DNA from 3 places in the Streptomyces sp. NPDC048481 genome. Region 3 is predicted to be linked to each of the others. Evidence: riboswitches for the same ligand, from Rfam matches in the RefSeq annotation. Region 3 holds a riboswitch; each other region holds the start of a gene.
What was found. A riboswitch is a leader RNA that binds a small molecule or an ion and turns the genes downstream of it on or off. The one in region 3 is predicted to bind thiamine pyrophosphate.

Region 1: linked by a shared signal. The riboswitch ahead of thiO (glycine oxidase ThiO) and the one ahead of ACGFSH_RS25165 (thiamine ABC transporter substrate binding subunit) in region 3 are both predicted to bind thiamine pyrophosphate.
Region 2: linked by a shared signal. The riboswitch ahead of thiC (phosphomethylpyrimidine synthase ThiC) and the one ahead of ACGFSH_RS25165 (thiamine ABC transporter substrate binding subunit) in region 3 are both predicted to bind thiamine pyrophosphate.

The regions. Positions count from the first base shown of each region.
Region 1 is NZ_JBICXC010000001.1:1,054,944-1,058,176, forward strand. Features, by position in the region: gene thiS (sulfur carrier protein ThiS) at 1-19, opposite strand, end outside; gene thiO (glycine oxidase ThiO) at 16-1,182, opposite strand; TPP riboswitch at 1,180-1,291, opposite strand; gene ACGFSH_RS04485 (hypothetical protein) at 1,344-1,739, shown strand; gene ACGFSH_RS04490 (NAD(P)/FAD-dependent oxidoreductase) at 1,772-3,013, shown strand; gene ACGFSH_RS04495 (Rv2175c family DNA-binding protein) at 3,081-3,233, shown strand, end outside.
Region 2 is NZ_JBICXC010000003.1:571,095-574,327, reverse strand. Features, by position in the region: gene thiC (phosphomethylpyrimidine synthase ThiC) at 1-1,294, opposite strand, end outside; TPP riboswitch at 1,287-1,476, opposite strand; gene ACGFSH_RS13265 (YibE/F family protein) at 2,109-3,233, shown strand, end outside.
Region 3 is NZ_JBICXC010000009.1:68,670-71,902, forward strand. Features, by position in the region: gene ACGFSH_RS25160 (ABC transporter permease) at 1-400, opposite strand, end outside; gene ACGFSH_RS25165 (thiamine ABC transporter substrate binding subunit) at 376-1,485, opposite strand; TPP riboswitch at 1,565-1,673, opposite strand; gene rlmN (23S rRNA (adenine(2503)-C(2))-methyltransferase RlmN) at 1,712-2,818, opposite strand; gene ACGFSH_RS25175 (SRPBCC family protein) at 3,159-3,233, opposite strand, start outside.

The DNA of each region.
Region 1 (3,233 bases), on a different contig from region 3:
GGGTGGGCGGGGTGCTCATGCGGGCTGCTCCGTGAGTGCGGCGACGCCGAAGCGCCGGGGAGTGAAGGGACGGGCCTCGTCCGGGAGTTCCCCGGTGGCCAGGACCTGCGCCATCGCGTCACCGGTCACCGGCGTCAGCAGCACGCCGTTGCGGTAGTGCCCGGTCGCCAGCGACAGCCCCGCGAGCCCGGTCGGCCCGAGCAGCGGCGCGTTGTCCGGGGACGCGGGGCGCAGACCCGCGCGCGTCTCGGTGAGCGGCAGTTCGGTGATCCCCGGGATCAGCTCGTGGGCGTCGCGCAGCAGTTCGTACACGCCTCCGGCCGTCACCGTCGTGTCCCAGCCCAGCTCCTCGCTGGTCGCCCCCACCACCAGCTCGCCGTTGTCGCGCGGCACCAGATAGACCTGGCTGCCGCGCACCACGGCCCGCACGGTCCGGCTGAGGAACGGCGCGCATCGCTGCGGCACGGTCAGCCGCAGCACCTGCCCCTTCACGGGCCGCACGGGCGGCAGCACGTCCCGCGGGACCCCCGCGAGCCGCCCGCTCAGACTGCCCCCGGCGAGCACCGTCTGCCCCGCCGAGAGCGCCGTGCCGTCCCGCACGACGGCCCCCGCGGCCCGCTCGCCCGCCACGGTCAGCCGCTCGGCCCAGACCCGGTGGAAGACCACGCCCGCCCGTTCGCACGCGCTCACCAGGGCCCGCGCGAGCCGCCGCGGGTCGACCTGGTGGTCGCCGTCCACCCGCAGCCCGCCGCGCACCCCCGGCGCGAGCATCGGCTCCAGGCGCCGGCACTCCCGCCCGGACAGCCACTCCGAATCCAGCCCCGACTGCCGCTGCAACGCGTGCAGTTCGCGCAGGTGCGCCCGGTCGTCGGCGTCCAGCGCGACGGCCAGCGTGCCGCACCGCCGGTAACCGAGGTCCTGTCCGGTCAGCTCCGTGAGTTCGGCGGCGAAGCCCGGATAGCGCCGTGCCGACGCCAGGTTGAGGCCGAGCAGCGTCTGCTCGCCGTGGTGCAGTTCGGTGACGGCGGCCAGCATCCCGGCGGCCACCTGGGCGGCCCCGCCGCCCGGCTCCGGGTCGACCACCGCCGTGGCGAGCCCGCGCTGTGCGGCCCGCCAGGCCGTGACCAGCCCGATGATCCCGCCCCCGATCACGAGGACGTCTGACGTACGCGGAGACGACATGGGCGTCCAGCCCCTCCCTTCGCCGGCATGACCCGGATCAGGTTCGTACGGTCGGAGGCCGCCAGCCTCCCTCTCAGCCCGGTGCGTCCGGGCTCCCGCGAGTGCTCTACGGTGGCCACCCTAGCCCGCCGCCGCACACCGCAGTAAGGGAGCCTCCGCGCATGGCCAAGTCACTGGACGGCCTCGTCCTCGCCCCGGTGGCCGACCAGGCGCCCGGCCAGGTCGGCGTCCGCACCCGCTTCGCGTACCACGAGCGGGACGGGGCGGTGTGGGCCGACTACGCGGGCGGCGACGTCGTACGCGGCCATCTGCTGGGTACCCGGGAGGGGGACCGGCTCGACTTCCGGTACGTCCAGCTCAAGCGCGACGGGACGACGTCCTCCGGGCACTGCGTGTCCACGGTGGCCGAGCTGCCCGACGGCCGGGTGCGTCTCGACGAGCGCTGGGAGTGGGAGTCGCAGCCGGGCAGCGGGACGAGCGTCGTGGAGGAGATCCCCGGCGGTGCGGACGGCCCCGGCGGCGACGGTGTGGAGCAGGTCACGGAGCACGGCCGCTGACTGACTGATCGTCAGGTGTCTAAGGTGATCGGGTGAGTGAGCAGAGGCGGGAAGAAGGCGGGCCGGACAGGCGCCGCGTGGTGATCGTGGGCGCGGGCATGGCCGGCGTGCAGACCGCGGTGGCCCTGCGTGAACAGGGCTTCGGCGGCCGGGTGACGCTGCTGGGCGCCGAACCCCATCAGCCCTACGACCGGCCGCCGCTGTCCAAGGCCGTGCTGCTCGGCAAGGCCGAGGGATCCGCCCTGGACGTCGACTTCGACGGCCTCGGCATCGAGCTGGAACTCGGCCGCGAGGTCCTCGGCCTGCGCGCGGGCGACCACGAGCTGGACACCGCGCGCGGACCCGTCGCGTACGACGTCCTCGTCCTCGCCACCGGCGCCGAGCCGATCCCGCTGCCCGGCGCGCAGGGCGTGCCCGGCGTGCACCTGCTGCGCACCCTGGACGACGCCGGACGTCTGCGGCCCGTGCTCGCCGGCCGGCACGACGTCGTGGTCGTCGGCGCGGGCTGGATCGGCGCGGAGTTCGCCACGGCCGCGCGCGAGGCGGGCTGCGAGGTCACCGTCGTCGAGGCCGCCGACCGGCCGCTGGCCGGGGCCCTGCCCGCCGAGGCCGCCGCGCCGATGGCCGCCTGGTACGCCGACAGCGGCGTCGCGCTGCGCACTCGCGCGCGCGTGGAGCGCGTCGAGCCGGGCGCGGTGGTCCTCGACGACGGCTCGCGACTGCCCGCCGAGGCCGTCGTCGTCGGCATCGGCGCCCGCCCCGCCACCGCCTGGCTGGCCGGCTCGGGCGTCGAACTCGGCGCGCACCGCGAGATCGTGGCCGACGCCGGCCTGCGCACCCGCCTGCCGGACGTGTACGCGGTCGGCGACTGCGCCTCCTTCCCCTCCGGCAGGTACGGCGAGCGGCTGCTCGTCCACCACTGGGACAACGCGCTCCAGGGTCCGCGCACGGTCGCTGCGAACATCGTCGGCGAGGCCACCGACGAACCCGCGGCCGTCTACGACCCCGTCCCGTACTTCTGGTCCGAGCAGTTCGGCCGCTTCGTCCAGTACGCCGGCCACCACGCGCACGCCGACGCCGTCGTGTGGCGCGGCGACCCCGGCGGGCCCGCGTGGACGGTCTGCTGGCTGCGCGAGGACCGCCTGGTCGCGCTGCTGGCCGTGGGGCGGCCCCGCGACCTCGCCCAGGGCAAACGGCTGATCGAGGCGGGCACGCCCCTGAACCCGCGGCTCCTCGCGGACCCGGCGCGGCCGCTGAAGGGCGCGACGGCCTGAGCCCGGGCGGGCCCGGTCGGACCGGCCCGGCTTCCGACTGTCGGTGGCAGATGGCAGGCTTGTTCCCGTGACCGAGATTGACGCAAAGACCGATGCCCTCGTCCCCGCCTGGCTCACCGTGCCGGACATCGCGGAGATGCTCGACGTGGACGTGATCCGCGTCCGGCAGCTGATCAAGGACGGCCAGCTCATCGCCGTGCGCCGGGGTGAGAACCGCGCG
Region 2 (3,233 bases), on a different contig from region 3:
GGCCCGGGCCTTCGATCATCGTCTGTACATGGAAACGCTTGGCGATCGTGTTGAGTTCCCCGAGCGTCCTCAATTCCGCGAACTGGGCTTCGTCGTTGGCATCAGCGATCGAGCCAGGCCGCAGCCCGTCGCCGAGCGAGTAGGTGACGTCATAGGCGGCGAGGATTTCGCAGAGTTCCTCGAAGTTCTCGTACAGGAAAGACTCTTTGTGGTGCGCCAGGCACCAGGCCGCCATGATCGAGCCGCCGCGCGACACGATGCCGGTCTTGCGGTTGGCGGTGAGCGGAACATACGCAAGACGCACGCCTGCGTGGACGGTCATGTAGTCGACGCCCTGTTCGGCCTGCTCCACGACCGTGTCCTTGTAGATCTCCCAGGTCAGCTCCTCGGCGCGCCCGTCGACCTTCTCCAGCGCCTGGTACAGCGGCACGGTGCCGATGGGAACGGGGGAGTTGCGCAGCACCCACTCGCGGGTGGTGTGGATATTGCGTCCCGTGGACAGGTCCATGACCGTGTCGGCACCCCACCGGGTGGCCCAGGTCATCTTCTCGACCTCCTCCTCGATGGAGGACGTCACGGCCGAGTTTCCGATGTTGGCGTTGACCTTGACCAGGAACCTCTTGCCGATGATCATCGGCTCGATCTCCGGGTGATTGACGTTGGCCGGCAGCACGGCACGGCCGGCGGCGATCTCCTCACGGACCGCCTCGGGAGAAACGTTCTCTCGGATGGCAACGAACTCCATCTCGGGGGTGATCTCCCCCCGCCGCGCATACGCGAGCTGGGTGACGGCCTTGCCGTCCCGGCTGCGGCGCGGGAGCCGGGGCCGGCCGGGGAAGACGGCGTCGAGGTTACGCAGACCGCCACGCGGCGAGGTGTGCTTGATGCCGTCGTCCTCGGGGCGGATCGGACGCCCCGCGTACTCCTCGGTGTCTCCACGGGCGATGATCCAGCTCTCACGCAACGGCGAAAGGCCCCTGCGGACGTCGGTCTCGACGAGTGGATCGGTGTACGGGCCTGAGGTGTCGTAGAGCGTGACCGACTTCCCGTTGGTCAGATGCACCTGACGGACCGGTACCCGGAGGTCGGCGCGAGCGCCGTCGACATACCCCTTGTGCCAGCCGATGGACTTCCTGGCCTCCGCGTCGCTCCCGTCGACGGCAGTCGCACCAACCGCATGCGCGTCGAGCGGGCTTTCGGTGGGTGCGTCCGCGTTGAGCGGGCTCTCGTCCGCCGCGTTCTCGCTGGTCGCGTTCTGCACGGAGGCAGGCGTGCGTGCGTCCTTCTTGGTCATGAGACCTACTCCCTACGCCGGCATTACCCGGTAACAGGTTCGGCGGTCGACGCAGCGGCTACCGTCCACCGACGTTTCATGTGAAACATCCCTCGACGTGAGGGACGTTCCACGTGAAACATCGCGAAGACGGAGGTCAGCGCCCTCTCAGCCCGGTGCTCCGAGCTCCCGCGTGTGCAAAAGTGCCTCCACGCTAGCGTCAATCCGGGCGCGGTGAACAGAGGGCCCCCGTCGTTCTTGCGATGATCGGTCGGTGACCACTCCACCCCCTCCCCCGTTCCCGTCCGAGCCGCACGGTCGTCCAGGCGCCGGAAACGGCCCAGCCGACAGCCCTGGCGGTGTCTCCGGGGACGGTCAGAAAAGTCCTCAGGACGTCAACCGCGGTGGCAGTGGCACTGGTGACGGCTTTGGGCAGCCTCACCACCCCGGGCGTGCTCAGGGGCAGGGGCCCGGCCAGGAGCCGGGGTACGCGGGAGGGCTGGGCGGCCTGAGGCGCGCCCGGACGCCGGGCGGTCAGGGGCCTGACGCCGGCCCTGGCAGGAACCCGGGCACGGCGCAGGACCGCAGGGGTGGCTACGAGGGCGGTTACGCGTACGGGTACGGGAGCGATGCGGGCGGCAACGGCCTCCATGAGGGCCGGCCCCGGCACGACGGGGAAGATGAGCAAGGCCATGGTCCCGGACGCGGAACCGGCTCCCACCCCGTTCCAGGTCCTGGCGCCGGCTTCGGCTCGGCCCCGGGCCGGGGCCATGGCCTCGGCCTCGGCCTCGACCCGCAGAGCGGGCACGGGGTGGGGGTCGGCGTCCGTGGACCGGTGTCGGGAGACACGCCGGGGACCGGATCCGCCGACGAACCTGCACCCGCCCGACACGGTGAGCACCAGCTCGGGCAGGGGCACGGGCACGGGCATTCTCATGGTCACAGCCACAGCCACGGTCCGGCCGCTCCCGTCTCCCGGCATCTGCGGAAGGTCATCGCGGCCACCCTCATCCCGTTCGGCGTCGCCGTCCTGGCCGGGCTCGTGGTGCTGTGGCCCGGCGGCGCGCCGGCACACGAACGCACCGGGGTCGGATTCGACCGGCAGACCCAGCAGGCCACGGTCACCGAGGTCGTGAGCGTGAGCTGCGCCTCGGTGAACGCCTCGGGCGCCGCTCCGACGGGTGACACGTCGACGGCCGAGGGCTCTTCGGCGCAGCAGCAGGCGAAGGGCACCTGCAAGAAGGCGACGATCCGGGTGGACACGGGCGACGACAAGGGCCGTACGTTCACGGAGATCGTCCAGCCGGACCAGACCCGGCAGTTGGAGCAGGGCGAGAAGGTCGTGGTCGCCTACGAGCCCTCCGCACCGAAGGACCTGCAGTACTCGGTCACCGACGTGAACCGCCGCATTCCGATGTCCGTGCTGGCCGGCATCTTCGCGATCGCGGTCGTGGTCGTCGGGCGGCTCCGGGGCGTGATGGCTCTGGTCGCGCTGGCCATCAGCTTCCTGGTGCTGAACTTCTTCGTGCTGCCGGCGATCCTGCAGGGCTCGAACCCGTTGGTCGTGGCGGTGGTGGGATCGAGCGCGATCATGTTGATCGCCCTGTACCTGTGTCACGGGCTGTCGGCCCGCACCTCTGTCGCCGTACTCGGCACCCTGGTCTCCCTGCTGCTCATCGGCGTTCTCGGTTCGCTGTTCATCGACTGGGCTGCGCTGACCGGCAACACGGACGACAACACGGGCCTGATCCACGGCCTGTACCCGTCGATCGACATGAGCGGCCTGCTGCTCGCCGGCATCATCATCGGCTCGCTCGGCGTCCTCGACGACGTGACGGTCACCCAGACGTCGGCGGTCTGGGAACTGCACGAGGCCAACCCCTCGATGGGCCGACGAGGGCTCTACCGGGCGGGCATCCGTATCGGCCGCGACCACATCGCTTCGGTCGTCAACACCCTG
Region 3 (3,233 bases):
GCCCGACGAGCGCGAGGAAGGCCGTGCCCACGACGACCGTCGGCAGCACGAACGGGACGGTGACGACGGCGCGCACCACCTGCCTGCCCGGGAAGTCCAGACGCGCGAGGACGTAGGCGCCCGGCAGCGCCACCAGCAGGGTGAGCGCGGTGGAGGCGAGCGCCTGCCAGGTGGTGAACCACAGCACGTGCCGGACGTCGGACTGCCCGAGCACGTCCCACAGCCGCCCGAAGCGCCACGCCCCGTCGACGTGGAGTCCCCGCGCGACGATCGCGGCGACCGGCCAGGCGAAGAAGACCGCGAAGAACGCGACGGGCACGGTCAGCAGGCCGAGCCGGGCCGCCGCGCCCCGCCGGCCGGCTCCCTTGCGCGGGCCTACTTCAGTACGAGCGAGGTCCACGACTTGACCCACTGGTCGCGACGGTCGGCGATCTTCGCCGGGTCCATGGTCTCGGGAGCCTTGGCGGCGGGCCCGAACCGGGTGAACTCGGCGGGCACGGCCGCGTCCTTCGCCACCGGGTAGACGAACATGTTGAGCGGCATGTCCTGCTGGAACTCCTTGCCGATCAGGAAGTCGATCAGCGCCTTGCCGCCCTCGCTGTTGCCGGCGTTGCTCAGCAGGCCCGCGAACTCGATCTGCCGGAAGCAGGTGCCGGTCGCGACGCCGGTCGGCGCGGTGGCCGGCTTCGGGTCGCCGTAGATCACCTCGGCGGGCGGCGAGGAGGCGTACGAGACGACGAGCGGCCGGTCCGCCTTCGCCTTCTTGCCCCCGGCGGAGCCGGAGAACTCCTCGTTGTAGGCCTGCTCCCAGCCGTCGACCACCTTGACGCCGTTGGCCTTGAGCTTCTTCCAGTAGCCCTCCCAGCCTCCGTCGCCGTACTTCGCGGCCGTGCCGAGCAGGAAGCCGAGGCCGGGCGAGGAGGTGGAGGCGTTCTCGGTGACGAGGAGGTCCTTGTAGGCGGGCTTGACCAGGTCGTCGAAGGAGGCGGGCGGCGCCAGCTCGTGCGCGGCGAAGTACGCCTTGTCGTAGTTGACGCAGATGTCGCCGAAGTCGACCGGCGTGACCCGGTGCTTCTTCGCGTCCAGCTGGTACCGGCCGTCGACCCGCGCCAGCCCCTTGGCCTCGTACGACTGGAACAGCCCGTTGTCGAGGGCGCGCGACAGCAGGGTGTTGTCGACGCCGAAGAAGACGTCGCCCTGCGGGTGGTCCTTGGTGAGGATCGCCTTGTTGACGGCCTGCCCGGCGTCGCCGTCCTTGAGGACCCGCACCTTGTACCCGGACCGCTTCTCGAAGTCGGCGAGGACGCTCTTGGAGACGGCCCACGAGTCGTGGCTGACGAGGGTGACCGTCTTCGAGGACGCCGAGGCCGTCGAGCCGGTCGTGCCCGAGGCGCCCTTGCCGTCCGTGGACCCGCACGCGGACAGCACGGGCGACACGACCAGGCCGAGCCCGACGGCCACGGCCACGAAGGTCTTGTTCTGCACTGGATTTTCCTCCTGGGGTTGACCAGGAAGAGACGCGGCCCCGCCCGGGTCCGCACGGACTCCGGGCAGGGCGCAACAGCTCGAGTGATGACCGAACTTCCTACCCAGAATGACCTGGGCGAGGTTCAGAGGGTCTGCGGGCCTGGGTGCCGCACTCTCAGCGCTGTGGCGCTCCCCTGTCGGAATATGAAGATGTCGGAATATGAAGTTGCGTACGGTCCTCAGACTACCGCTCGGTGGCCGCGAGCTGACCGCACGCCCCGTCGATCTCCTGACCACGGGTGTCCCGGACGGTCACGGGCACCCCGTGCGCGGCGATCGCCTCGACGAAGGCCTTCTCGTCCTCGGGCCGCGAGGCCGTCCACTTCGAGCCCGGAGTCGGGTTCAGCGGGATCAGGTTGACGTGCACGGGCTTGCCGCGCAGCAGCCGGCCCAGCCGGTCACCACGCCACGCCTGGTCGTTGATGTCCCGGATCAGCGCGTACTCGATGGACAGCCGGCGGCCCGACCGCGCGGTGTACTCGAACCCGGCGTCCAGCACCTCGCGCACCTTCCACCGCGTGTTCACGGGGACGAGGGTGTCGCGCAGTTCGTCGTCCGGCGCGTGCAGGGAGATCGCCAGGCGGCACTTGAAGCCCTCGTCGGAGAACCGCTGGATGGCCGGCACCAGCCCGACCGTCGACACGGTGATCCCGCGCTGCGACAGCCCGAGCCCGTCCGGCGCCGGGTCGGTCAGCGCGCGGATGGCGCCGACGACCCGCTTGTAGTTGGCGAGCGGCTCGCCCATCCCCATGAAGACGATGTTGGAGAGCCGGGCCGGCCCGCCGGGCACGTCCCCGTCGCGCAGCGCCCGCATCCCGTCGACGATCTGGTGCACGATCTCGGCGGTGGACAGGTTCCGGTCGAGCCCCGCCTGCCCGGTGGCGCAGAACGGGCAGTTCATCCCGCACCCCGCCTGCGAGCTGATGCACATGGTCACCCGGTCCGGGTAGCGCATCAGCACCGACTCCACGAGCGTGCCGTCGAACAGCCGCCACAGCGTCTTGCGGGTGGTCCCCTGGTCCGTCGACTGGTGCCGCACGACCGACATCAGATCCGGCAGCAGCGCCTCGCGCAGCTTCTCGCGCGCGCCGGCCGGGATGTCCGTCCACTCCGCCGGGTCGTGCGCGTACCGGGCGAAGTAGTGCTGCGCCAGCTGCTTGGCACGGAACGGCTTCTCCCCGATCTCCGCCACGACCTCCTTACGCTCGGCGGGCGAGAGGTCGGCGAGATGCCGCGGCGGCTTCTTGGCTCCGCGGGGGGCGACGAAAGTGAGTTCTCCGGGTGCAGGCATAACACGTCCAGTGTGGCAGATCATCGCCGGGGGCCCGGGCCGGGTGCGGGGTGGGGGTGGTCACCCGCCCCGCTCCGGAGCTCGATCGGGGACGCAGAGGGTCATGGGTGGGCCGGTACGACGCTGGGTGGGCCGGTACGACGCGGAGGCCGGACCGTCCGCGCTCGCACACGGCGTGGACCCCGGTTCGCATCCGGGTTTGGCCACCCTGGGTTCCCGGGGCGCGCGCCGGCATCCCTCGATGTCGGGGGCGTCCCCGGGGCGGGTGTGTCGGGCCCGCCCCGGGGCGGGCCGGGGCTCATGCCGGCAGCGGGCCCGTCGGTTCGTCGAGCGCTGCGGGCTACGCCGTGCGGTGCTCCAGTCGGTCCTTCAGGAGCCGTTCGTTCACCGGGAACTCCTTGCGGACCTGACGGCG